Regions from separate parts of the Kocuria sp. 2SI genome, predicted to be linked through region 2. Evidence: riboswitches for the same ligand, from Rfam matches in the RefSeq annotation. Region 2 holds a riboswitch; each other region holds the start of a gene.
What was found. A riboswitch is a leader RNA that binds a small molecule or an ion and turns the genes downstream of it on or off. The one in region 2 is predicted to bind S-adenosylmethionine.
Positions count from the first base shown of each region.

Region 1: it holds a riboswitch for S-adenosylmethionine, as region 2 does, so the genes downstream of both, FFS25_RS00450 (cobalamin-independent methionine synthase II family protein) here and FFS25_RS05810 (bifunctional o-acetylhomoserine/o-acetylserine sulfhydrylase) in region 2, are expected to answer to the same signal.
Region 3: it holds a riboswitch for S-adenosylmethionine, as region 2 does, so the genes downstream of both, FFS25_RS00410 (hypothetical protein) here and FFS25_RS05810 (bifunctional o-acetylhomoserine/o-acetylserine sulfhydrylase) in region 2, are expected to answer to the same signal.
Region 4: it holds a riboswitch for S-adenosylmethionine, as region 2 does, so the genes downstream of both, FFS25_RS00190 (LLM class flavin-dependent oxidoreductase) here and FFS25_RS05810 (bifunctional o-acetylhomoserine/o-acetylserine sulfhydrylase) in region 2, are expected to answer to the same signal.

Region 1 is NZ_SCNB01000001.1:103,192-108,581, forward strand. It holds gene FFS25_RS00435 (glycoside hydrolase family 15 protein) at 1-414, opposite strand, end outside; gene FFS25_RS00440 (glucose-6-phosphate dehydrogenase) at 481-1,839, shown strand; gene FFS25_RS00445 (amino acid permease) at 2,069-3,541, shown strand; SAM riboswitch class I at 3,671-3,773, shown strand; gene FFS25_RS00450 (cobalamin-independent methionine synthase II family protein) at 3,790-5,001, shown strand; gene FFS25_RS00455 (cobalamin-independent methionine synthase II family protein) at 5,119-5,390, shown strand, end outside.
Region 2 is NZ_SCNB01000007.1:58,096-63,485, reverse strand. It holds gene FFS25_RS05820 (S9 family peptidase) at 1-1,917, opposite strand, end outside; gene FFS25_RS05815 (CPBP family intramembrane glutamic endopeptidase) at 1,981-2,766, shown strand; SAM riboswitch class IV at 2,835-2,951, shown strand; gene FFS25_RS05810 (bifunctional o-acetylhomoserine/o-acetylserine sulfhydrylase) at 3,019-4,380, shown strand; gene metX (homoserine O-acetyltransferase MetX) at 4,382-5,390, shown strand, end outside.
Region 3 is NZ_SCNB01000001.1:91,355-96,744, reverse strand. It holds gene FFS25_RS00415 (alanine/glycine:cation symporter family protein) at 1-1,461, shown strand, start outside; gene FFS25_RS00410 (hypothetical protein) at 1,557-2,039, opposite strand; SAM riboswitch class IV at 2,074-2,187, opposite strand; gene FFS25_RS00405 (hypothetical protein) at 2,249-2,671, opposite strand; gene FFS25_RS00400 (2Fe-2S iron-sulfur cluster-binding protein) at 2,839-3,531, opposite strand; gene FFS25_RS00395 (succinate dehydrogenase/fumarate reductase transmembrane subunit) at 3,603-4,415, opposite strand; gene FFS25_RS00390 (glycosyltransferase family 39 protein) at 4,472-5,390, opposite strand, start outside.
Region 4 is NZ_SCNB01000001.1:44,181-49,570, reverse strand. It holds gene FFS25_RS00210 (AMP-binding protein) at 1-106, opposite strand, end outside; gene FFS25_RS00205 (ABC transporter permease) at 180-1,076, opposite strand; gene FFS25_RS00200 (aliphatic sulfonate ABC transporter substrate-binding protein) at 1,073-2,119, opposite strand; gene FFS25_RS00195 (ABC transporter ATP-binding protein) at 2,116-2,916, opposite strand; SAM riboswitch class I at 2,915-3,022, opposite strand; SAM riboswitch class IV at 3,138-3,252, shown strand; gene FFS25_RS00190 (LLM class flavin-dependent oxidoreductase) at 3,334-4,749, shown strand; gene FFS25_RS00185 (APC family permease) at 4,892-5,390, opposite strand, start outside.

The DNA.
Region 1 (5,390 bases), on a different contig from region 2:
CACCCAGGGGGAGCTGCGGTTGTAGTCGGGGCGGATGCGCAGGTCGTGCTCGACCGTGACGGCCCCCTCCGTGCAGGTCACCTCCCGCACCAGGTTCGCCCGATCGTCCGCGGTGGGCAGGGCATCCACGACGGTCGCGCGCCCGCTCGGCGAGCGCCACTGCGTCTCGAGGATGAAGGTCCCCTGACGGTAGCGCCGCGAGACGACCTCTCCGTCGGCGATCTTCAGCTGCCAGCGGCCGTCGTCGGGCTCGCCGAGCAGGGCGGAGAACACCGCGGGGGAATCGACGTCGGGGAAGCACAGCCAGTCCACGCTGCCGTCCCGGGAGACCAGCGGGGCCGTGCGCAGATCGGACAGGAGGGCGTAGTCCTCGAGCGGCGTGGAGGACGGGGCGTGGGCGCTGTCGGTGGTCATGGACCTATTCCAGCAGGCGGCTCCGACCCAGATCGTGCTGTGGGCGCCCCTGCCTAGGCTGGACGCATGACCGATACGACCCCCACCACCCTGATCATCCTCGGCGCCTCCGGCGATCTCACCGCCCGCCTCCTGCTGCCCGGACTCGGCGACGTCCTGACCCTGGAGCCGCAGCGGCAGGTCCGGGTGATCGGCAGCGCGCGCTCGGACAAGAAGGACTGGAAGGACACTGTCGCCGAGGCCTTCCGCAGCACTGACGCCGACGGCCAAGCCGTCGAGCGGACGCTGGCCTCCACCGCCTGGGTCACCGCCGATGCCTCCTCCCCGCAGCAGCTGGCCCAGCTGCTCGAGCAGGCGGACGACGGCCGCGTGGTGCTCTACTTCGCCCTCGCGCCGGCCGTGACCGGCAAGGCGCTCGACGCGCTGAGCGGGATCGAGCTGCCCCAGGACCTCTGGCTGGCGCTCGAGAAGCCGATCGGCACGGACGAGGACTCCGCCCGCGAGCTCAACCGCCTGGCCGATCGCCTGGTCCCGGCCGACCGGATCCTGCGGATCGATCACTTCCTGGGCGAGCCCGCCGTGCTGGATCTGGTGGGCCTGCGCTTCGCGAACCGGATCATCGAGCCGCTGCTGCACCGCGATCTGGTCGAGTCCATCTCCATCACGTTCGACGAGACGCTCGGCCTCGAGGGCCGAGCCGGCTTCTACGACGCCACCGGCGCCATCCGCGACATGCACCAGTCCCACCTGCTGCAGGTCATGGGCGTGCTGATGATGGACCCGCCGTCGTCGATCGCCGATGGCGAGATCCCGGAGCTGATCTCCCAGGTCCTGGCCCGCACCAGCGTGATCGGCCCGATCGAGCAGAACATGGCCGCGGGTCGGTACACGGCCGGCGGCATCGACGGCCGCGAGCTGCCGTCGTACGTCGACGAGGAGGGCGTGGATCCCGCCAACGGCACCGAGACCTGGGCCCGGCTCACTGTCGAGGTCGACAGCTGGCGGTGGCAGGGCGTGCCCGTGCACCTGCGCTCCGGCAAGGCCATCGGCTCGCCGCATCAGGAGGTGCTGGTGCGCTTCCGCCCCGTCCCCGCCGGGGCCCAGGAGTTCGGCGACCCCGCCGGCGACATCCTGCGAGTGGACCTGGCCACCGGCGAGATCAGCCTCGAGCTCAGCGCGGGCGGCCCCTTCGACCCCCGCGGGACCTCGCGGGTGACCCTGTCCTCGGCCACCCCCGAGTCGCCCTTCTCCGCCTACGGCTCCGTGGTGCGCCGCATGCTCGACGGCGACCGCTCCTTCAGCGTCAGCGCCGAGGCCTCGCAGCACTGCTGGCGGATCGTGCAGCCGGCGATCGACGCCGTGGCGGACGGCCTGGTGCCGCTGCAGGACTATCAGGCGGGCTCGGAGGGCCCCGAGACGATCTGATGTCACACACCTGCGCCAGCGGACGCCCTCGCCCGCTGCGCGCAGGCACGCCGGACGATCCCACCCGTGAGACGCGGATCACGGGGCGCATCGTCCGACGCTCGCGAAGGCTTCCGCGGAGGCCCGGAACTCGCCCTCGGGGTGGCCTAGTGTGTCGCCATCAGATTGTGACGTGCAGCACAGGCGCCCAAGGCCGATCCCCCGGCGCCCTCACCACCAGGAGGCCCCCATGGGTTCCGGATCCTCGCCCGCGACCAGTCGCGGACGCCATTCGCAGAGCACCACCGCTCCCGCAGCGCCCGGGGCAGACGGCCCGCAGGACTCGAACCTGAAGGCCCACATGAAGGGCCGCCACCTGGTCATGATGAGCCTCGGCTCGGCCATCGGCGCAGGCCTGTTCGTCGGCTCGGGGGCAGGCATCGCCGCCGCCGGGCCGTCGGTGCTCGTGTCCTACGTCGTCGCCGGGTTCCTGATCATCCTGATCATGCGCATGCTCGGCGAGATGGTCGCCGATCACCCCACCTCCGGCGCCTTCTCCGTCTACGCGGGCCGAGCCGTCAGCCCGGCCGCGGGCTTCGCCGTCGGCTGGCTGTGGTGGGTGCAGCTGATCATCGTGATCGCCGCCGAGGCCACCGCGGCCGCCCAGATCCTGGTCTCCGCCTGGCCCATCGCCCCGCAGTGGCTGCTCGCGCTGATCTTCATGATCATCTTCACCGCCATCAACCTCATCGGCGTGGGGCAGTTCGGCGAGTTCGAGTTCTGGTTCTCGCTGCTCAAGGTCGCCGCCGTCGTCGTCTTCCTGGTGATCGGCGGGCTGTTCGTGATCGGCCTGCTGCCCACGGCCGAGGCGCCCGGCCTGGCCAATCTCACCGCCCACGGCGGCTTCATGCCCAACGGCATCGGAGGCGTGGCCGCCGGCCTGCTGATCGTGGCCTTCGCCTTCGGCGGCATCGAGATCGTGGCCGTGGCGGCGGCCGAGACCGAGGACCCCGAGAAGAACGTGGGCCGGGCGATCCGCACCATCGTGTGGCGCATCCTGATCTTCTACATGGGCTCCGTGGCCATCATGGTCCTGGCCATGCCGTGGAACGACGAGAACCTGTTGGCCTCCCCGTTCGTGGCCGTGCTCAACACCGCGGGGCTTCCGGCCGTCGCCTCCATCATGGCGGTCGTGGTGACCGTCGCGCTGCTGTCGTCGCTGAACGTCAACCTGTACGGCGCCTCGCGGATGATCTTCTCGCTGTCCCACCGCAGCCTGGCACCGGCCGCGCTGAGCAGGACCAACCCCCGCGGCGTGCCGGTGGCCGCGGTGGCCTTCGGCTTCGTGACGGTCGGGCTGAACTACCTGTGGGCCGAGGAGATCCTGGGCATCCTGCTCAACATCGTGGGCTCCACCCTGATCGTCATCTGGTCCATGACGATCGTCTCCCACCTGGTGCTGCGCCGCCGCGCCGAGCGCGAGGGCCGCGACCTCGTGCTCAGGGCCTGGGGCTACCCGGTGCTGTCCTACGTGGCGCTGGCGGGCATGGTGGCCGTCGTGATCCTGGGCATGACGGTGCCCGGCGTGCGTCAGCAGATCCTGCTCACGGCGGGCCTGTTCGCTCTCCTGTGGATCATCGGCGCTGTGCTGGCCAAGCGCCGCGGCGTGACCCGCTTCCGCGCCCCGGAGGAGTTCGACGACCCGGCAGCGATGCCCCGCTGACCCTCCGTTCCCCCACCCCGCCGAGTGGATCCCCAGTTGCGCTGTTCGGGCGAACAGCGCAACTGGGGATCCACTCGACGGCTTTCGTGGGTTGGGTGCGACGTCCTCGGCATGGCAGGATGATCGACGTCACCATCACGAGCGACCGAGAGACCTTGGCTCGAAGACGTCGCAGCAACCATGCGGGGATCCGTCCCCAGCGCAGAGGTGCTCCCGCCAGGACCGATGGAAAGGACGTGCCTTCGCGCATGCTGAACACCGACCGCATCCAGACCACCCACGTGGGCTCCCTGCCCCGCACCCCCGAGCTGCTGGCCGCGAACGAGGCCTACCAGGCCGGCACGATCTCGTGGGAGGAGCTCGTGGCCACCATGCAGCAGGGCGTCCGCGACATCGTCGCCCGGCAGTCCGAGATCGGGATCGACATCGTCAACGACGGCGAGTACGGCCACACCATGTCCAGCTCCGTCGACTACGGCGCCTGGTGGAACTACTCGTTCTCCCGCCTGGGCGGGCTGAGCCCCTCCGACGAGGACCGCTGGGACCCGAACGCCGGCGCCAAGCGCTCCTCGCCGGGCAACATCGTGCTGACGTCGTTCGCCGATCGCCGCGACCGGCAGCGCTTCGCCGAGGCCTATGCCGATCAGTCCTCCGGGATCCTCACCGCCCGCAAGCGGGTGGCCCAGCCCAAGATCACCGGGCCGCTGACCTACACCGGCCACGACGCCGTGCAGGCGGACATCGCGAACCTCAAGTCCGCGCTCGAGGGCTCCGGCGCCGAGCAGGGCTTCATCGCCGCTCTGTCCCCCGGCTCCTGCGCCCGAGTGAGCAACGAGTACTACGCCACCGAGGAGGAGCTCGTCTACGCCTGCGCCGACGCCATGCGCGAGGAGTACCAGGCGATCGTCGACGCCGGGCTGATCGTGCAGATCGACGACCCCTCGATCGCCGAGTCGTGGGACCAGATCAACCCGGAGCCCTCGCTCGAGGATTACCGCTCCTTCATCCAGCTGCGGATCGAGGCGCTGAACCACGCGCTGCGCGGGCTGCCGCAGGAGCAGATCCGATTCCACCTGTGCTGGGGCTCCTGGCACGGCCCGCACACGACCGACCTGGAGCTCAAGCACCTGATCGAGCCCCTGCTGCAGATCGACGCCGGAGGCTACTCCTTCGAGGCGGCCTCCGCCCGTCACGGCCATGAGTGGCGCGAATGGGCGGATGCCGGGCTGCCCGAGGACAAGGTCATCATCCCGGGCGTCGTCTCGCACTCCACCAACGTGGTCGAGCACCCGGAGCTGGTGGCCGAGCGCATCGAGCGCTTCGCCTCCGTCGTGGGCCGCGAGCGCGTCATCGCCTCGACCGACTGCGGGCTGGGCGGCCGTCTGCACCCGCAGATCGCCATGGCCAAGCTCGAGTCACTGGCCGAGGGCGCGCAGATCGCCTCGAGCCGCCTCTTCTGACCCCCCCTCCCCACCGCCGAGTGGATACCCAGTTGCGCTACCTGCCTGAACAGCGCAACTGGGTATCCACTCGGCGGGGTGGCCGCATACCCATCTCACGCAGAAAGGAATCTCTTCATGCACCGCTCCGAGAATCGCATCCTCACCACCCACGCCGGCTCCCTGCCGCGCACCGATCAGCTGATCGAGGCTAACCGCGCCCGCACCGGCGGACAGGACTACGACCAGCTGCTCACCGAGTCTGTCGTCGACGTCGTCCAGCGCCAGAAGAACCTGGGGATCGACGTCGTCAACGACGGCGAGTACGGCCACGCCATGTCCGAGGACACCGACTACGGCGCCTGGTGGCACTACATCTTCGACCGCCTCGACGGGCTGGGCCCCGGCTC
Region 2 (5,390 bases):
GGCCTTCATGGTCCAGTAGACCTCCGCGGAGTCGAGGGGATTGCCCCATTCCTCCCATTCGAGCGCGGTCAGCGGCAGCTCGGGCATGAGCATGGAGGTCAGCGGGTCCACGAACGGCACCGCGGCCACCGCACCGCAGTACAGCTCGGGGGCCAGGTTCAGCACGGCGCCGACCAGGAGTCCGCCGGCCGAGCCGCCCATCAGCACGACCCGGTCGGCGTCGATGTCCGAGCGCGCGCCCAGGTGCCGGGTCGCCGCGACGACGTCTGTGAAGGTGCGCCGCTTGTGCTCCTTCTTGCCGGACTCGTACCACTGCCGCCCGAGCTCGCCGCCGCCGCGCACGTGGGCGATGGCCCAGACCGCACCGCGGTCCAGCAGCGAGATCCGCGAGTACGAGAACGACGGATCCATGCTGATCTCGTACGAGCCGTAGGCGTAGACCACCGCGGGTGCCGGCTGCGCGGCGTCCCGGCGGCGGATGAGGGTGATCGGGATCCGCGTGCCGTCCTCGGCCTGGGCCCAGTCGCGCTCCACGGAGTAGTCGACAGCCGAGTAGTCGCCCAGCACCGGCTGCTCGCGGCGCAGGACTGGATCGGGCAGCTCGGTCCCCGGCGCATCCAGGATGAGGTCGAAGACGCGCCGCGGGATCACGAAGGACTCGGCGGTGAAGCGCAGGACGGGGGAGCCCGGCTCAGCGGCGGTGAGGGAGACAGCCGTGAGCTCGCCGGGCACCTCGAGGACATGGGGCTCGGCCTGGCTCTCCGTGCCGAGTCCCTTCAGCGGCAGGATGCGCAGCCCCGGCAGGATGTCCTCACGGACCTCGAGAACCAGGTGATGCTGTGTGGCGGCGAAGCCCAGCACGCGCAGTCCCTCCCTGGGCGCCACGATGTCGATGCCGGGAGGGAATCCGTCGCCGGGCAGTTCCGCCGACTCGCCGGGCAGGTCCGACAGCTCGATCAGGCTCAGGCGTCCATCCGGAGCCTGGCGATCGTGCTGGAGCAGGACGACGTCCCGGCCGTCGATCCGCACGGGCTCCGCCGAGGCGAGAACGCCGGCCCCGCGCGGCACGACCACCTGTGGGTCCTGCTCGCCGGCCTCCTCGATGCGCAGGATCGAGACCTCGGAGTACTCGGAGCACCCGGCCTCGAGCACGAGCCAGCGCCGGTCCGAGGAGAGCTCGGCCCCCAGCCACAGGCCGGGGTCGTCCTCCTGGGCGATGGTGATGTCCTGCTCCAGCGGGGTCCCGAGCACGTGCCGGCGCAGGCGCCACGGCCGCCAGGAGTCGTCGACCTCGGTGTAGAAGACGGCGTCTCCGGCGGGCGAGAGGAAGGCGCCGTAGGAGGTCTCGGGGATCTCGTCGTCGAGCGTCCGGTCGGCTGCGAAGTCGTGGACGCGCACCGTGAAGCGCTCATCCCCGGTGGTGTCCTCGGCCCAGGCCATCCGGGTGCCGTCGTGGGTGATGTCGAAGGCGCCCAGCGACCAGAACTCGTGCGGCTGCGCCCGGGCGTTGCCGTCCAGGAGGGTCTGCTCGCCGGGCAGGGACTGACCTGCCACGATCTGCGGCGGCTCCCACCCCTCCTCAGCAGCCGGGACGCGGCACTGCACCGAGTGCTCTCCGCCCTCCACGGTGCGCGTGAAGTACCACCAGTCGCCGCGCCGCCACGGCACCGACAGGTCCGTCTCCTGCACGCGGGTCCGGACCTCCTGGAAGAGCTGCTCGCGCAGCGGGGCCAGCTGGGCGGTGGCGGCCTCCGCGCAGGCGGTCTCGGCCTCCAGATGGGCGATGACCTCTGGGGAGTCCTTCTCCCGCAGCCACTCGTACGGATCCTGGAAGGAGTCGCCGTGGAACTCGCGGACGTGGTCGCGGCGCGGCGTCTCGGGAGGAGCGGGGGAGGGATCCGGGTGCTGGGAGGTCATGGCGCTCATCGTAGGAACCGGCGCCGACAGCACAGGCCGCTGCCGTCGTGCCCCTGGCCCACAATGGAGCCCATGACCGAACACCTCTCCCAGGCCCCAGCCCAGCCGTCGTTCGGCTCCCAGCGAGCCGATCTGTGGCTGCAGATCCTGCTGGTGCTGGGCGTCTCGCTGGGGGCCAGCGCGCTGTGGTCCGTCCTGAACCTCGCCGAGACGCTGTCCACCAGTTCGATCGCCGAGTCGACGGCCTCCATGAACGCGCCGCAGAGCGGCTTCCCCCTGTTCGACGTCCTGCGCCGCAGCCTCGGGATCCTCTTGGCTCTGGTTCCACCGCTGCTGGCGCTCTATCTGCTGGCGGGCTCGGCCGGTCAGCTGCGTGGGCTGCTGCACCGGATCGGCCTGGACCGCCGAGCCCCGCTGGCAGATCTGGGCCTGGGGACGCTGCTCTTCGTCGTCATGGGACTGGGCACCCTGGCGCTGTACCAGGCGGGCCGCCAGCTCGGGATCACCGCCGAGATCGTCACCAACGCGGGCGGGACCTCCTGGTGGGAGGTCATCCTGCTGCTGGCCTCGGCGGTGCGACACTCGCTCGTGGAGGAGATCATCGTCGTCGTGTTCCTGGCCGATCGCCTGCTGCGGGTGGGATGGACGTGGCCGGCCGTGCTGATCGGCTCGGCCCTTCTGCGAGGCAGCTACCACCTGTACCAGGGCGTCGGTCCGGCGCTGGGCAACGTGGTCATGGGGCTGGTGTTCCTGTGGCTCTACCGCCGCACCGGACGCGTGATGCCGCTGATCATCGCCCACTTCCTGCTGGACGCCGTCGGCTTCCTAGCCGGGCCCCTGCTGTTCTGACGGAGCGCTCCACAGGCCACGGAACCCGGGTTTGCGCCGGAGCCTCGCTCGTCCGAGAATGGGAATCAGGTCACGAGAGCCAGCGACAAGCCCCAGCTAGCTGGCCGGCAACCCTCCTTCCGCGGTGGGGTGCCCTGGGTGAGGACCGGGCCGGTGCGCCGACGCGTACACGGCAAGCGCGGGTCACGGCACCCGGTCCGACGGGTCCGTCGGACCTCGGTCCGCGGCCCCGGAAGACAAGGAGTCGCCGACATGTCAGCACAGCAGCCCACCCCCTCCGCCCCTCAGGGATGGAGCTTCGAGACCCGCCAGATCCATGCCGGTCAGGAGCCCGATCCCGTCACCGGCGCCCGGGCGCTGCCCATCCAGCAGACGACCTCGTACGTCTTCCCGGATGCCGAGACCGCTGCCGGTCGCTTCGGACTCAGCCAGGTCGGGCCCATCTACACCCGCCTGACCAACCCCACCACCGAGGTCGTCGAGAACCGCATCGCCTCCCTGGAGGGCGGCACCGCGGCCGTCATGGTCTCCTCCGGGCAGGCCGCCACCACCTACGCGATCCTCAACGTGGCCGGGGCGGGCGATCACATCGTGGCCAGCCCGTCGCTGTACGGCGGCTCCTTCAACCTGTTCAAGCACACCCTGTCGCGGCTCGGGATCGAGACCACGTTCGTCTCCGATCCGGACGATCCCCAGGCCTGGCGCGATGCCGTTCGGCCCAGTACCAAGGCCTTCTACGCGGAGACCATCCCGAACCCGCGCAACGACGTCCTGGACCTGGAGACGGTCTCGCGGATCGCCCACGAGTCCGAGGTGCCGCTGATGGTGGACAACACCATCGCCACCCCGTACCTGCTGCGGCCGTTCGAGCACGGCGCCGACGTGGTGATCCACTCCGCCACCAAGTTCCTGGGCGGGCACGGCACCTCGGTGGGCGGGTTCATCGTGGATTCCGGGCGCTTCGACTACACCCGCTACCCGCAGCGCTTCCCCGGGTTCGTGGAGCCGGACGAGTCCTACCACGGCGTCGTGTTCGGGGAGGTCTTCGGCGAGAACGGGCCGTTCGGGGCCAACGTGTCCTTCGCCTTCAAGGTCCGCACCCAGCTGCTGCGGGACATGGGAGCCTCCATCTCCCCGTTCAACGCCTTCCTGATCGAGCAGGGCATCGAGACGCTGTCGCTGCGCATGGAGCGCCACGTCGCCAACGCTCGGACGGTCGCCACCTGGCTGGAGGCCCACGAGGGCGTCGAATCCGTGTCCTACGCCGGGCTCGAGTCCTCTCCGTGGCACGAGCGTGCGCAGAAGTACGTCCCCGGCGGCGCAGGTTCGATCCTCGGCTTCGTGCTCGACGGCGGCTCGGAGGCCGGCCAGGCCTTCGTGGACGCGCTGAGCCTGCACTCGAACGTCGCGAACATCGGTGACGTCCGCTCGCTGGTCATCCACCCGGCCTCCACCACGCACGCTCAGCTCTCCCCGGAGGAGCAGCTGGCCGCCGGCGTCGCCCCGGGGTTCGTGCGGCTGTCCGTGGGACTGGAGCACATCGACGACATCCTCGCGGACCTGGAGCTCGGTTTCGCCGCGGTCAAGGCGCGCGGCGCAGGGGGATCGGTCTGAGGTGACCGCCATCCAGAGCACGACCGCGCGCTCGCAGCAGCCCTTCCGCACCGAGGGGCTGCTGCGCCGCGCCCGCATCGGCGACCTCGGGCTGGAATCCGGGGCCGTGCTGCCCGATGTCGAGCTGGCCTACGAGACCTGGGGCGAGCTCGACGACCGCGCCTCCAACGCGGTGCTCGTCCCGCATGCGCTGACCGGGGACACCCATGTCACGCGCGGACGGGTCGCCGAGGACGCCACCTCCTTCGACCGTGTCTCCGCCGAGGCACCGGGCTGGTGGGACGGACTGGTCGGGCCCGGGCGGGCGATCGACACCGACCGCTTCTTCGTGGTCGCCATCAACATGCTCGGGGGCTGCTACGGCTCCACGGGTCCGTCGACTCTGATCCCGGAGGACAGCCCGCGGGCCGGTCTTCCGTGGGGATCGGACTTCCCCGCGGTGACGATCCGCGACTCGGTGCGCGCCGAGCAGCGCCTGGCCGAGCAGCTGGGCATCGCGTCCTGGCGGCTGGTCGTCGGCGGTTCCATGGGCGGTGCGCGGGCCCTCGAGTGGGCCGCCACGTTCCCCGAGCAGGTGCGGGCCTGTGCGGTGATCGCCTCGACCGCCGCCTCGAGCGCCGAGCAGATCGCATGGGGCCAGGCGCAGCGCCTGGCGATCCGCAACGACCCCGACTTCCGCGGCGGCGACTACTACGACGGCGTCATCCCCTCCGTGGGCCTCGGAATCGCACGGCGGATCGCGCACACCACCTACCGCGCGGCACCGGACCTCAACGCGCGCTTCGGCAATGCGGCGCAGGCCGGCGAGGATCCGGGGGCGCCGCTGCCGGGGCGCCGTCGGGGCCGGTATGCGATCGAGAGCTACCTGGATCATCAGGCCGCCAAGCTCGTGGGCCGCTTCGACGCCAACTCCTACCTGGTGCTCAACGACGCCCTCATGGGCCACGACGTCGGCCGCGGCCGCGGCGGCGTCAGGCAGGCGCTCGCGGCCACCACCTGCGACTGGCTCG
Region 3 (5,390 bases), on a different contig from region 2:
AGCGTCGGCAATTTCATCTGGAGCTGGATCGTCTTCGCGATCCTGATCGGCACGGGTATCTACCTGACGATCAGGACCAGGGCGGTCCAGTGGCGGTCCGTCCCGGAGATGTTCCGGGTGCTGCGAGACCCTCCCGGTGAGGACCCGGACGGCAAGAAGTCGATCTCGTCGTTCCGCGCGTTCACCGTCTCGGCGGCCTCGCGCGTGGGCACGGGCAACATCGCCGGCGTGGCCATCGCGATCAGCGTGGGCGGACCCGGCGCCGTGTTCTGGATGTGGGCCATCGCGGCCATCGGCGGCGCCAGCGCGTTCGTCGAGTCGCTGCTGGGCCAGCTCTACAAGCGCAAGGGCGAGACCGGCTACTACGGCGGACCGGCCTACTACATGACCTACGGGCTCAAGAAGCACTGGATGGGCATCCTGTTCGCGGTGATCATCACCGTCACCTACGGCCTGGTGTTCAACTCGGTGCAGTCCAACGCGATCGTGGACTCGCTGTCGGGCTCGCTGGACATCGACCCGTCGGCCGCCGGGGCCCTGCCCTTCAAGCTGATCGTGGGCGCAGTGGTCGTCGTGCTGACCGCCTCCATCATCTTCGGCGGCGCCCGCCGCATCTCCGCGGTCACCCAGGCAGTCGTGCCGGTCATGGCCATCCTGTACGTGCTGCTGGGGCTGCTGGTCGTCGTCCTGAACATCGGCGAGGTCCCCGGCATGGTCGCCGACATCGTCCTGGGCGCCTTCGGCATCCGCGAGTTCGTGGTGGGCGGCTTCATGGCCGTGTTCGTCCAGGGCCTGCGCCGCGGACTGTTCTCCAATGAGGCCGGCATGGGCTCCGCGCCGAACGCCGGTGCCTCGGCCTCCGTCTCTCACCCGGCCAAGCAGGGCTTCGTGCAGTCCCTGGGCGTCTACTTCGACACCTGGCTCGTCTGCTCGGTCACGGCGTTCATCGTGCTGCTGTCCAACCCCAGCTTCGGCGACTCTGCCCAGGGCGCCTCGCTCACGCAGACGGCACTGGGTCTGCAGCTGGGGACCTGGGCGGTCCACTTCCTGACCATCGCGATCTTCCTGTTCGCCTTCAGCTCGGTGATCGGCAACTACTTCTACGGCGAGGCGAACATCATGTTCCTCACCCGCTCGCGCGCGGTGATGAACGGCTACCGCCTGCTGGTGCTCCTGTCCGTGATGGTCGGCGCGGTGGTCGCCCTGGATCTTGTGTGGTCTCTGGCCGACGTGATGATGGCGATCATGGCCACGATCAACCTGATCGCCCTGATCCTCCTGGCGCCCGTCGCCGTCAAGGTGATGAAGAACTACGAGGCCCAGCGCCGCCGCGGTGAGGAGCCCACCTTCAACGGCTCCGACATCCCCGGCCTCACCGGGCTGGATGCCTGGGACGGCACCGACGTGATCACCACCGGCGCGTTCTGGACCCAGCAGATGAAGCGCGTGGGCAAGGCCTGACCCGCTTCCGCCGCTGAACGACGACGCAGCCCTCCTCCCAGCCATAGCGGCGGGGAGGAGGGCTGTTTCGTCGGGTCGGTCGCCGAGGGCCCCGATCAGCGCTGACCGACGGCCTTCAAGCAGTGCCTTGCCGCTGTGATCGGGTCCTCCAGGTGGTTCATGCGCTCGATCCACAGGGCCCAGACCCTCAGGTCGTAGGCGACATCCGGGTCGTGCTCCTGGTCCTGGCGCATGACGATCAACGTCACCAGCATCTCCCAGGCGCTCTCCGGGGTGTGTCCGAGAGCGCGGGCGGCCCGAGCCACCTCCGGGGCATTGTTCACGTTGGGCAGGTTGCCGAAGCGCCACACGCTGTGCGCGCAGGCCATGACGGTCGTTGAGTGGCCCTTGCGGGGGAGGAGGAACAGGACTCTGCTCCACTCCCGGGCCTCCCGATCTCCGAAGTCGATCCACCGGTGGTTCGTGCGCGGCGGCACCACGGGTGCCTCCGGTGCGAGGTGCAGCGGCACGTTGTAGGGATGCAGATGCTCGAGATCGGAGCGCTTCGACTCCAGTGCTTGGTGCAGTGCGTCGGACATGAGGTCCTGCCTTCCGGGCCGCGCAGCGCGACCCCGTCGAGTCTTGCCTCAGCGAGTGCGCTGAGGCCCGTTCTGCTCTGGAAGCACCCGGGAATCGAGTTCGGGTTGCTGCGCGGCCGGCCAGGCCCGTGAGGCCGCGCTCTTGAACGTGTCCTGAAATTACAAGAAGGCTCCGACAGCACAAGCCCCATGACGCGGTGGTGCCGTGCTCACAGCACCAGGACCTGCGGCAGGACGCCGAAGATGACGGCGAGCACGAGCGTGAGCAGATGCAAGACCAGGAAGACGGTTGCGGCAGTCTTCACCCCGGAGGACGGGTACATCTCGCGCGGCATGCGGATGCGGGGGTAGATGGCCAGCGCCGCACCCAGGATCGCCGGGGCGCCCAGGGGCAGGAACGCGACGAGCATGGCAGCGACCAGATCGGCGGTGCCGCCGAAGTCGGGCTCCGTGACTGTGGACGCGGCGCCGATCGAGAACAGGATCGTGAGCGGGGAGAGCAGCAGTGCACCGGCCAGCACGAGGATCGTGAGCACCAGAGCGGTGACGGCGCTGCCGGGCGCGGAGGGCCTCGGGGACCAGGTGGCCTGCGGGTAGGCGTAGGGCTGAGCCTGCGGGATATAGGGGTGCATCGTGGACTCCTGGTCGAGCGGGAGAGGTGAGTTGCTGATGCAAATATATGACCCCGCCCGAGTGTTCGCAACTGCGAATGCTAAGGGGCGCGCAGGCGTGTAACTACAAGAATCCCGGAGGCGCACTCCGGCGCCGCAGCGCCAGGCCGCCGCCGCGGCCTGGCGACTCAGCGACGACGGCGCAGATGCTCCCTCGCCACTGCCGAGAGATTCTCCAGCGGCAGCCCGGCGGGGCAGACCTCGGTGCAGTCGCCCAGGGTGGAGCACGGCCCGAAGCTCTCCTCGGCGGCGTCGAGCACCTTGCCGGAGCGGGTGCGGCGGTCGTCGTCGTCCTTGGCCAGCGGGGGGAGCTCGGTGAGCAGCGAGCCCACGAACAGCTGGCCGGAGCCGTTGGGGCAGGCGGCCACGCAGGCCCCGCAGCTGATGCACCCGGCCTCGGTCAGTGCCTTCATGCCCACGGGGCCTCCGGCGGCCTTGACCACGGTGCGCAGCGCGGCCTTCTTGTCCACGGACAGGTCCTTCTTCACGGGGAAGGCGGCTGCGCGCAGCGGCTCGATCCGCACGCGCTCGCCGTCAGTGAAGGCCGCAACCTGCTGCTGGCACGAGGCCCGGTTGAGCTGGGGGCCGTGGGCCACGCCGTCGACCGTGACGCCGCACTTGCCGCAGATGCCCTCGCGGCAGCCGTCGTCGTAGGAGATCGGCTCCATGCCCTCGGGCAGCTGCTCGTTGAGCAGGTCGAGCAGCTCCAGCACGGTCGTCTGGGGGCTCACGCCGGTGACGGTGTGGGTCTCGAAACCGCCCTCGGACTCGCCGTCGGCCTGGCGCCAGACCTCGACCTGCAGGGTGCCGGTGATGCGCATGGGACTCCTTCGGTGCCCTCGCGCCGGGACCCGGTCGCGGAAGGCGGTGTTGCAGTGCGGGGGAGGACGGCTCAGCGCACCAGGCGCAGGAGCACGGCCACGGGGATGGAGGCGTTGCCCAGGGCCACGCCGGTGCCGACCAGCCGCCCGGCCAGCTCGAAGCGCTCGCGGGCACCGCGCTGGGCGGACAAGCCGGTGTCGTTGCCGATCTGGACCAGGCCCTGGGAGGTGTGGGCGGCCAGCGCCAGCATGGCGGCCAGGTACAGCCCGGCCACGGGCGGGCGGCGCAGGGATGCCACCAGGTTGTCGTAGGCGGCACCGGGCTCGTGACGGCGCGAGGCGGCCGGCCGCGTGCCCAGCGTGAGATCCGCCAGGTGGAAGGCCGTGAACAGCCCCAGGACGGTGCCGGTCGAGCGCATGGAGCGCTTGAGCCTCTGCCAGCGGGTGCGCCGACGACCCTGCGGCAGCGGCCTGGGCTGAGCGGCAGCACGGCGCTCGGAGGCCTGGGCGCGCACGGTCAGCACCGCCGCGCAGCTCAGGTGGGTCAGCGCATCGGCCAGCAGCACGACCCGGAAGGCCCACAGCACGGTGCGCCGCGGCAGGACCGGCGCCCCCAGCGTGCGCAGGTGGTGGGCGTAGGAGTCGAAGCGGCCGCGTCCCAGGTAGACCTGCAGATTGCCCAGCATGTGGATCACGGTGTACCCGGAGAGCACGGCGCCGCTGGAGGCCATGGCGAGCTTCACGTCCGGGGTGGGCGGGAAGCGCTCGGAGGTCTCCAGGGCCCAGGCCCAAAGACGACCGGCGGACTCCTCGAGGGTGCGCCGCGTGGCAGGTGAGACCGCGGAGAGGACTCGCTCGGTCTCGGCACGGAGGTTCTCGGTCATGGGACAACAGCCTAGGGCGAGGGGCGCCTCCGAGGTGACGACGGTATGACGCCGAGTTACCCGGCAGCCGGGGCCGGGCACTCCAGCAGGGTGATCCGGAAGCGGGTGCTGCGGTCCTCCTGCGTCTGCTCGCAGCCGTTGTCCCGCAGGTGGGACAGCACGGTGTCGTGGAACTTGTTCTCCTTGTTGGAGACCACGGAGGTGGCGCCGACGGTGTCGATCTCCCAGGACTCGTAGCCGGGGCGGTTCAGCCCGTAGAGGTTGTCCGCGCTGATCCGGTCCTCCTGGAGCATGGGATCGGCGATCTCGTGCTCCGGCGGATAGGCGAGCAGGACGCCGCGGTTCGACCGGTCCATGAAGATCACGGTCTCGCTCCGGGCGACCAGAGCAGATGCCGTCGCGTAGTTGTCACCGCCCTTGGCGTCCCATGTGTTCTGCCCCAGCAGCGACGGGACGGACAGCCCCAGCAGGCCCGCGCTCAGCACCGCCGCCGCGGGTCGCCATCGGATCGTGGCCAGGGACGCCGTCAGGGCCAGGACCAGGAACGGGGTCGCATAGGTGAAGTAGCGCTCCTGGAACAGCTGCTTGCCCATCATCTGGGCCAGCAGAATGCAGGCCATGGGGAACAGGGGAAAGCTCAGCAGCCACAGGACGAGCCGGCGGCCGGGACCGCGCAGGAGGCCCGCGGCCAGGATCAGCGCGATCAGTCCCATGAACCACGGAGCCAGCTCGAGGGCGACGTCGTTCCACGGCTCACCCCGATTCCCAGGACTGATCGGAACGGTGCGCAGGAGAATCCTCTTGATCACACTGCTCACTGTCAGGTCGATCCAGCTGATCTGGCTGCTCTGGGACAGGGCGCTCAGCCCCAGCGGGAGCACCAGACCGGTGGTGCCTCCTGCCGCGATCAGGACCTTCAGGAACGGACGACGTCCCCAGGCCAGGGCTCGCACGAGGTAGAGCACCACCGCGGAG
Region 4 (5,390 bases), on a different contig from region 2:
GGCGGGAGGCCTGCTCGGCCCAGAAGGCCACGCGCGCCTCATCGGAGATCCGCGCGGGATTCGGCGTGGGGGCCAGGGGATCGGAGTAGGACTGCGGTGCGCTCATACGGGTGCTCCTTGCGGGATGCCCGCGGCTGCGGGCGGGTTCTCGGAACGGGTCGAGGACGGCTTCCAGGGTCTCAGGTCCGGCGCACCGCGCCCCAGCGGGCCTGGGCCCAGCGCTCGAACAGCCCGAGCAGGGCGTCGGTGAGCTTGCCCAGGATCGCCAGCAGGACGATGGCCAGCAGCAGGCGGTCGGTGCGCCCGTTGTTCTGGGAGTCGGTGAGCAGGAAGCCCAGGCCCATCGAGGAGCCGAGCAGCTCGGCGGCCACCAGGAACAGCCAGGCCTGGGCCAGGGCCAGGCGCAGGCCGGAGATCACAGAGGGCATGACCGCCGGCAGCTGGACGGTCAGCAGCAGGCGCAGACCGGAGAAGCCGAAGGACCGGGCGGCCTCCACGAGATGGCGGTCGACCTCCCGCAGAGCGGCCGAGACCGTGGTGAACACGGGGAAGAACGCGCCGATGGCCACCAGGGTCACCTTGGAGTTCTCGCCGATCCCGATCCACAGCAGCAGCAGCGGCACCCACGCCAGCGACGGCACCGCGCGCAGCGCCCCGATCAGCGGCGAGCCCAGGGCGCTGGCCCAGGGGGAGAGCCCGATCAGGGCGCCCACGGCCAGCCCGAGCAGCGAGCCGATCACGAATCCGACAACCACGCGCTGAGTCGAGATCCCGATGTGGGTCCACAGCGCCCCGTCGGCCAGCAGCTCGCCACCGGCCTGCAGGACCGCCAGGGGACGCGGCAGCTGCACCGGGGAGAACGTGCCGTTCGTGGACAGCAGCTGCCACAGCGCGAGCAGTGCCACCGGCAGCAGCAGGCCCAGGCCGAGCCGGGCCCAGGGGCTGCGCAGGATGGAGCCCCGCGGGGCGGGGGTGCGGACCGAGCGCTGCGAGTCCGGACGCTGGGAGCCGGGACGGTCGGAGCCCGCGGGCTCCGGAGCCTCGGAGGCTGGTGCGGAGGTGGTCGTGACGCTCATGCGCTGTGCCCTTCGATGATCTCGGCCGCGCGCTGGGCGCTGGCCTCCTGCGCGAACCGCGCGTCGAGGATGGTGTCGATGGCCTTCTGGACGGTCTCCAGGTCGGGGACGTCACCGGTCTCCACGAGGATCGGGGCGATGCGCTCGAGGACCTCGAGCTGGTCGTCGCCGGGGACCGGGTCGATGTCCAGGTGCGTGCGCTCCCAGACGCGGGCGGCGGTGCCCCGGTCGATGTCGGACTCGCGGGCCAGGATCGCGATGCCCTCCTGGGGGTTCTCCAGCGCCCAGGCGCGGGCGTGGGCGTAGACGTCCACGACCATCTGGGCCCCGCGCGGGTTGATCTCCAGGAACAGCTCGCGGGCGTTGAGGAAGCAGTAGGTGTTGAAGGCCAGGTCGCGCTGGAACAGCACCGCCCCGTCCTGCTCGGCGCCGGCCATGATCGGGTCGAGCCCGGACCAGGCGTCCACCTGCCCGCTGGTCAGGGCGGAGCGGCCGTCGGCGTGCTGGAGGTTGACCACGGTGGTCTCGTCGAAGCCCATATCCGCCGCCGACAGCGCCTGCAGCAGGAAGAAGTAGGGATCCGTGCCCTTGGTGGCCGCCACCGACCTGCCGCGCAGATCCTCGACCGAGCGCAGGGGCGAGTCCGCGGTGCGTACGAGTGCTGCCCACTCCGGCTGGGAGCAGATGTCGATCGCGCGGATGGGGGAGCGGTTGGTGCGCGCCAGCAGCGCGGCCGAGCCCGCGGTCGAGCCGATGTCGATCGCCCCGCCGCGCAGGAACTCGTTGGCCTTGTTGGACCCGGCCGAGAACGTCCAGTGGACCTCCTGGCCGTCCTCTGCGGCGACGGTCTCCAGCCAGCCCTTCTCGCGGATGATCAGCGACAGCGGGTTGTAGGTCGCGTAGTCCAGGTAGATCTCGGTGTCCGAGCCGGCGGCCATGCCGCGGCCCGGGCCCTCGCCCTCCATGACGCACCCGGACAGGGGCGCGGCGGCGGCCCCGGCGGCGGCCAGGCCCAGCAGGCGACGACGCGTCAGCCCGCTCATGCCTCCACGCCCAGCAGGCCGAGCAGGTGCGTGCGGGCCTGCGTCAGCTCGGGATCATCGCGGTGGCGCGGTCGCGGCGAGTCGACCGTGAGGATCTCCTGGATCCCTGCCGGCCCGCCTTCCGGCGGCGTCCCGAGCACGACCACGCGGTCGGAGAGCACCAGGGCCTCTTCCACATCGTGGGTGACCACCAGCACCGTCGTGGGATCTGCGGCGTGGATCTCCAGCAGCAGGTCCTGCATCTTCAGACGGGTCAGGGCATCGAGCGCCCCGAACGGCTCGTCGAGCAGCAGCACCTGCGGATTGCGCGCCAGCGCCCTGGCCAGCGAGGCCCGCTGGGCCATGCCGCCGGAGATCTCCGACGGGCGGTCCTCGGCATGCTTCGTCAGCCGCACCAGCTCGAGCAGGTGCGCCACGCGCTGCTCGGCCTCGCGGCCCCGGACCCCGCGGGGCAGCCCGAGCGCCACGTTGCGGGCCACCGTGCGCCAGGGCAGCAGCCGCGGCTCCTGGAAGCCCACCGCGCAGCGCGGGTCCAGGCCGTGCACGGGCGCGTCGTCGATCAGGACCCGGCCGGCGGAGGCCGTGCCGAGACCGGCCACCGCGCGCAGCAGGGTCGACTTGCCGCAGCCCGACGGGCCCAGCACCGAGACGATCTCGCCGGGGCGGACATGGAAGCTGACGTCGGCCAGGACATCGCGCTGGAGGCCGCCGGAAGAGGGGAAGGACTTGCCGACGCCATCGAAGGTCAGGGCGGCGGCATCGACCGTGCTCAGGGCGGACGGGGGCGCAGAGATCATCACATCACTCCATCGGTCCTGGCATTAGCACCTTGTGCCGCGTAATGGACGGCACTGGTTGCTGCGGCGTCGACGAGCCAGGTCTCTCGGCCGCTCCGGATGGGAACCGGGGTCATTCAATGCCCTGGTCCGGGGAGACAGCAAATCGGAGGACGAGCGGGGCAACGCACGGGACGGGCTTCGCACCGTCGCCTCAGGTGTGCATAGGATGACGCTCACACGATCAAGAGTTCCGGCCCACAGCCCTGGCTGGCCGGACGGCAACCCTCTCCCGTAGCGGGGTGCCCCAGGTGAGGATCGGGCCGCTCGCTAGACCGCGTGCGGCAAGTGCGGCGCATGCACGCGCTGGACCCGCAGGTTGGCCGCGGCATGAGCGGCGCACGGGGCGCGGGTCTGACCCCTCAGGAGCAGCCTCCCATGGCCAAGCGGATCTCCCTGAACGCCTTCGACATGACCTGCGTGGATCACCAGAGCTTCGGGCTGTGGCGCCACCCGCGCTCGCGGGCCACGGAGTACAACACGATCGAGTACTGGACGCACCTGGCCCAGGTGCTCGAGCGGGGCCGCTTCGACGCCCTGTTCCTGGCCGACGTTGTCGGCATCTACGACATCTACCGCAACTCGGCCGCCCCCTCGATCGCCGACGGCGCGCAGGTCCCGGTCAACGATCCGTTCATGCAGATCTCCGCCATGGCCGCGGTGACGAAGAACCTCGGCTTCGGCGTGACCAGTGCGGTCACCTACGAGCAGCCGTACACGCTGGCGCGCAAGTACGCGACGCTGGATCACCTGACCCGCGGGCGCGTGGGCTTCAACGTGGTGACCTCCTACCTGCCTTCGGCGGCCGAGAACCAGGGTCTGCCCACCCAGATCGAGCACGACGAGCGCTACGAGATCGCCGAGGAGTTCCTCGACGTCTGCTACAAGCTGTGGGAGGGCTCCTGGGAGGACGACGCCGTCGTGAAGGACGTGGAGCGCGGGATCTACGCCGATCCGGCCAAGGTCCACCCGATCCAGCACCAGGGCAAGCACTTCACGGTGCCTGGTGCGGCGCTCACCGAGCCCAGCCCGCAGCGCACCCCGCTGATCTTCCAGGCCGGGGCCTCCTCGCGCGGGCAGGCCTTCGCGGGCAAGCACGCCGAAGCCGTGTTCATCGGCGCCCTGCGCCCGGACCTCACCCGGTACATGACCGACCGGATCCGCGACAAGGTCGAGGCCGAGGGCCGTGACCGGGACGACGTGAAGATCTACGCGATGCTCTCCGTGGTGGTCGATGAGACCGACGAGAAGGCCCAGGCCAAGTACCGCGAGTACCAGAGCTACGCCAACCTGGAGGCCTCGCAGGCCATCATCGGCGGCTGGTCCGGGCTGGATCTGTCCACGTTCCAGGAGGACGAGGTCCTGAACTACGTCAAGACCGAGGCCATCCAGTCCTTCCTCACGCCGTTCACCATGCAGGACGGCACCAAGCAGTGGACGCGCGAGGAGATCGCCCGCCACTGCGCGATCGGCGGCATGGGCGATGTGGTCGTGGGCTCCCCGCAGACCGTGGCCGATCAGCTCGAGACCTGGATCGACGAGGGCGGCCTGGACGGGATCAACCTGGCCTACCACGTGTCCCCGGGCTCGTTCGAGGACTTCGTGGAGCAGGTGGTCCCGGAGCTGCAGAAGCGCGGGCGCTACCGCACCGACTACGACGGCCCCACCCTGCGCGAGAACGTCTACGGTGCAGGGCAGACCAAGGTGCTCGACACCCACCCGGCGGCCAAGTACCGCGGGGCCTACATGGGCAGGCCGTCCACGGCGGACACCCCGGCGCGGGATCTCGGCTGAGGGCTGGGGAACGGCAGCTGGCAGAGGCCCTGGCCCTTCCGAGGGCCTTTGCCATCACTGGCAGGGATGCAGTGGCGATGTATGCGTCCAGAAATTCAAGCTGCGGTTCCCGAGGATTGCGTCCGCAGCCCTGCGCGGAGCCTCACGTCACGTGCACGAACGGGCGGTCCTGCTTGCGCGCCACCGCCCGGCGCAGGACCTCGTGCACGGCCGTCGCCGTCTGACCGCGGCCGAGGAGCAGGAAGCGCAGGGAGTTCACCAGCGGCGAGCCGTCGGACCACTCGAGGTAGAGGTGCGACGGCCGCCCCGTCCGGTCCCGGACGGCCAGGGCCACGCCGGCCAGGCAGGTGGGCACCGACGAGCCCTCTGCGCGCAGGACGCGGTGGCCGTCGATCTCGTGGGCACTCACGCGCAACCGGTCCTCGAAGTCCGATGGATCGCGCAGGGTCACCTCCACGAACAGGACGCCGTCGGCCGAGGGAAGGCGATGCCATTCGCGCTCGTCGCGCAGCTTCTCGGCCAGGTCGGGGTCGCTGAGCAGGAGCTGCTGGGCCTGGGCCCCTGCTGCGCCCAGCTGGGTGCGCGGCCGGTGCGCGATCAGCCGCACCGTGCGTCCGCGGCAGCCGCGCAGCCAGGCCAGC